DNA from 2 places in the Thioalkalivibrio versutus genome. Region 1 is predicted to be linked to the other one. Evidence: riboswitches for the same ligand, from Rfam matches in the RefSeq annotation. Region 1 holds a riboswitch; the other holds the start of a gene.
What was found. A riboswitch is a leader RNA that binds a small molecule or an ion and turns the genes downstream of it on or off. The one in region 1 is predicted to bind cobalamin.
Positions count from the first base shown of each region.

Region 1 (2,472 bases):
AGCCACTTCTGCTCTTTCCTCAAGGAACTCAAGATCGAGCGCGAGGGTGACCTGTTTTACTTTGGCGGCTCGGCACTGGATGCGGAGACCGCCAAGCGGATCGGGATCCAGCTCGCCTTGATCATGGAGCCGCTGGTGGATCTTACGAATCCCAGTATCCAGCGCGCGATCTATGCCAACCCCGCGGCCTATCTGGGTGGGCTCTACGTGGGCATGAGCGCGGATGCCAAGGCAGGCCTGGGCTCGGCCATGGTGCGCAAGGTCCGGCAGGACCTCGGGCGCATGGCCGAGTGGCTGGCGCTGCGCCTCACGCGCATCTACAACCTGCCACTGAGTGACTCCATGCGCGATTTCCTGGTCAGCCACTATGGGGCCAATCGCGAGCGCCTGGAGATGGTGGCGACCCATACCGGGGACGAGTCGCACCCGGTGGCGCTGCGTGCCGAGCGCTCGCCCGAGTTCGACGCCATGCTACAGGACAAGGCTTGGGGTCTGCTGCTCAAGCGCGGGACCCGCTACCTGTACGCGGAGGAACGGCGCCGCCGCTGATCGGCATCGATATGCGAGCCTGCTAGCGTCACTCGGGATCGCGTGGTGGGTGGGTTCGCGGCTGGTAATTTTGCGCCCAACTGTGTAGGGTTCGCTACGTTCCTCGGTGCCCGACCAAGCACGGCTTGGCGGGTTAAACGGGAAGATCGGTGAGTCTCCGACGGGCCGCAAGGCCCTGGGATGAATCCGACGCTGCCCCCGCAACGGTGATCGAGCGAGAGACCGCCCGTCGGTTTCTGATGGTCGCGGCCAGTGCCACTGAACCCTGGGTTCGGGAAGGCGCCGCGCCGGAACGCTCGTCAGTCCGGAGACCGGCCAGGGAATGATCGCGCGGCATGCGGCGGGCATGCGAGGCGGATGATCGGGCCCGGCCGTTCGCCGGTCGTGGCCGATCCCCCTCGTGTCTGTCTCCCCCTGTCTGTGCGATCCCGACGAATCAACGGCGTGCGGGCGGCTCGCCGGGAGACAACAAAAAACATGAAACGCACAGCACTCTCCGCGGCCATCCTGCTGGCCACTTCTCCCGTTCTGGCGGACACCCCGGATACCGACGAAGCGCAGACGCTGGAGACCGTCCAGGTCACCGCCTCCCGCATCGCACAGACGGTCGACCAGACTCTCGCCTCGGTGACCATCATCGACCGCGAGGAGATCGAGCGCCTGCAGCCACGTCAGTTCACCGATCTGGTGGAGGGTCGTGCGGGGGTCTCCGTATCCAGCGCAGGCCCGTTCGGGAAGCAGTCCAGCGTGCGCATGCGGGGTACCGAATCCGGCCACCACCTGCTGTTGGTCGATGGCGTCCGCATGGGCTCTGCCACGAGCGGCGACGCGAGCTGGCGGTTTTTGCCGCCGGAGGAGATCGATCGTGTGGAGATCGTGCGCGGGCCACGCACATCCATCTACGGTTCCGATGCTATTGGCGGGGTGACCCAGATATTCAGTCGCGCGGGCCGCGAAGGTCCGCCTCGAGTCAATGCATTCCTGGGGGCCGGCAGCTTCAGCACTTGGGAGGCCGGACTCGGCGTGGCTGGTGGTACCGAGCGTACCGACTACAGCCTGTCGGTCAGCATGTTCGACACTGAGGGCATCGACGTGCAGGACGGTGTCGGCGATGACGACCCCGACGGCTACGACAACACCTCGCTGGCCGCCAAGGTGGCCCACCGGCTCGACAATGGGATCGAAATCTTCGGCAACGTATTGTATTCGGGAGGTCGTTCGGAATATGACGCGGACGAATTATCTACCGGGCTTCCGTATGATCGGGCCTACACGGACTTCGTGCATGCTGCGCTGCGTGTGGGTATTCGTATTCCGGTGACCGGTCGTTGGGACTCGGAAGTGGCGCTTGGCCAGTCACGGGATGAGAGTGACGACGTCACCGAGGGCGGCGCGTTTGGTGGAAGCGTAGACCGTTTCGATACGCGTCGGGACCAGCTGACCTGGCGTAACGATGTCCGCCTAGGGGATCGCAGCGAGCTAGTGGCCGGACTGGATGCCTACGAGGACCGGGTTGATGCCACCACCGATTATAACGAGGACTCGCGTTACAACGTTGGGGTGTATTCGGTCTTGCGCACCGAGCTCGGCAATCACGACCTGGAAGGTTCGCTCCGCTACGACGACAACGAGCAGTTCGGCGACAAGACCACCGGCCAGGTCGCCTGGGGCATGCAGGCCACGGATGCCATGCGTCTGCGGGCTTCTTACGGCACTGCGTTCAATGCGCCGACCTTCAATCAACTCTATTGGCCGAGGGACGGAAATCCCGCCCTCGAGCCTGAACAATCTCGTACCGCGGAATTGGGCGCCCGCTACTCGACGAGTCTTGCTTACGTGGATGTCGCGGTGTTCGAGACGCGCGTTGATAATTTGATTGCTGGATGGCCGGCGCAGAACATTGATGAGGCCCGTATTCGCGGG
Region 1 is NZ_CP011367.1:982,436-984,907, forward strand. Features, by position in the region: gene TVD_RS04665 (hypothetical protein) at 1-549, shown strand, start outside; cobalamin riboswitch at 637-883, shown strand; gene TVD_RS04670 (TonB-dependent receptor domain-containing protein) at 1,027-2,472, shown strand, end outside.

Region 2 (2,472 bases), 550 kb from region 1:
CCATTGGCCCCAGGCGACCACCCAGTCGGGGCGATCCTCGCCCATGCCGCCGCCGATGATGACCTCGGGGTCGGCATCCAGTACGGCTTCGCGGCCAATGCGTGGCACCAGGCGGTCGAGATCGCCGAACACGTTCACGCCGCCACAGACGGCAATGGCCTCGGCGATCAGGTGGTCGTCATTGACCGTCATCAACGGTTGCTCCCACACCTGATAGAACACGCGAATCGGGTCCCGGTCGCCGTACGTGGCGCGGAGCGCGTCCATTCGGCCCAGGAAGTCCTCTGCCGCGGCCTCGCCCTGGTCATGCGTGCCGGCGAGCGTGGCCATGCGCCGCATGCTCGAGGCCACACCCTCGAAGCTGCGCGGTTCCGATTCATACACCGGCAGTCCCAGTTCGCGCAGGCGTTCGACCTGGGAGGCGGAGTTGCCGCTCTTCCACGCGATCACCAGATCGGGGTCCCTTTCCAGTACCCGTTCCAGGTCAATCCGGCTGTAGCCGCCAATCCGCGGGATGGCCTCCGCCTCGGGCGGATAATCGCTGTACTGCGTTGCGCCCACGATGCGGTCCCCCGCACCGACGGCGAACAGCACCTCGGTGATGTGCGGCGCCAGGCTGACGATGCGCTCGGCAGGCTGCTCCAGATGGACCTCGCGGCCATCGTCGTCGGTGACCGTGATTGAGTCCGCCATTGCGATCAGCGGGGTTGAGAGCACGCCCAGGAGGCAAGCGAGCAGTGGGGTTCGGGAAGTCCAAAATTGCATGATTTTACAGTCGCATTGGATTGGTTGTTCAAGCGCCTTCGAGCCGGCTGGAGAGCCGCCACCTGGCGCTGGACTAGCGGGGCATCATAGCAGCAAGCCTGGGGCGCCTCGGAGCGTCAATTGGTCGGCAGTGGGCTTGCCGCGTATGATTGGCGGCTTGCTACCAGGTGCCCGGGCGACTGATCGCGCGGGTTAAACGGGAAGTCGGTGCAGGCGCGAGATCCTCCGCAGCCCCATTCCGACGCTGCCCCCGCAACGGTAAGCGAGTGGGTTCGAGGGGTGCTTCCGCAGGCCGCTCGGACCTCGACAAGTCGAAAGCCACTGGGCCGAACGCGGCCCGGGAAGGCGACTTGCCGCCCCGGGTTGCCGGGGCCTCGCGAGCCCGGAGACCGGCCTGGACGATGTTTCTGCGACCGCGCGGTGGGCGAGGGTCGGTAGGTGCGGGCCCCCTGTGGCCGCACCCCGATCCCTCTGCATCCGCGTCGTGTCCCCCTGACGGTAAGCCGATGCAGTCCGAGTTGCCCGCCAATGAGAACCCTTCCTGCCCGGCCGCTGATGCCCAGGGTTCGGGATTTGCCCAAGATGAGCTTGCGGCCGTCTATCGCGTGATCGCGGAACGCCGGGATATGCGCCATTTTCGGCCGGACCCGGTCGATCCAGCGGTGTTGCGGCGGCTGCTGGAGGCGGCGCATCGCGCGCCGAGCGTCGGCTACATGCAGCCCTGGCGCTTCCTGCGCATTACCGACCCGGCGGTGCGCGAGGCGCTCCACGCCCACGCGGCGGATGAACAGGCGCGCACCGCCGAGGCCTGTGGCGAGCGCGCGGCGGAGGTGCATCGCTTGAAGCTGGAGGGCATCCGCGAGGCGGGCGAGTTACTGGTCGTGGCCCTGACCGATGGCCGCGAACGCTACGTGCTGGGCCGGCGGACGCTCCCCGAGATGGACCTCTGTTCGGCCGCGTGTGCGATCCAGAACCTGTGGCTGGCCGCCCGCGCCGAGGGCCTGGGCATGGGCTGGGTCTCCCTGTTCGATCCGGACTGGCTGGCCAATCGGCTGGACATGCCCGAAGGCGGGTACCCGATCGCGGTGCTGTGCCTGGGGCATGTGGAGCGCTTCTATGACCGGCCGATGCTGGAGACGGCGGGTTGGGATACCCGGCGCCCCCTGGAAGACCTGGTCTTCCAGGATCGCTGGGGTGCGCCGTGCGAACTGGCCTTGCCCACGGTTGTGCGGGAATCCGCCGCGCGTCCGGATGGGCCATCCGGGGGTGGCGACACATGAGTACCTTTCTGATCTTGATCGGCGCCCTGATCCTGGACCGACTGTTTGGCGACCCACGGCGGTTCCATCCGCTGGCCGGATTCGGCCAGCTCGCGGCCTGGGCCGAATCCCGCTGGCATGCGCCCAGTCGTGTACGCGGAGCGCTCCTTCTCGCGGCGCTGGTCCTGCCCTGGGTGGCGCTGGCCGCACTGGGCGCCTCGCTGGCCTGGGGCTGGGTTCTGACGCTGGCGATCCTCACGCTGGCAATTGGCTGGCGCAGCCTGGACGAGCATGCGGAGGTGGTGGCCGAGGCCCTGGAAAAGGATGACCTGTCTGGGGCGCGCACCGGTGTCGGCATGCTGGTCAGTCGCGACACGGCGGCCCTGGACGCGCGCGGGGTGAGCGGCGCGACCATCGAGTCGGTGCTGGAGAACGGCAACGACGCGCT
Region 2 is NZ_CP011367.1:1,532,286-1,534,757, reverse strand. Features, by position in the region: gene TVD_RS07105 (cobalamin-binding protein) at 1-765, opposite strand, end outside; cobalamin riboswitch at 914-1,176, shown strand; gene bluB (5,6-dimethylbenzimidazole synthase) at 1,272-2,045, shown strand; gene cbiB (adenosylcobinamide-phosphate synthase CbiB) at 2,042-2,472, shown strand, end outside.
Region 2: it holds a riboswitch for cobalamin, as region 1 does, so the genes downstream of both, bluB (5,6-dimethylbenzimidazole synthase) here and TVD_RS04670 (TonB-dependent receptor domain-containing protein) in region 1, are expected to answer to the same signal.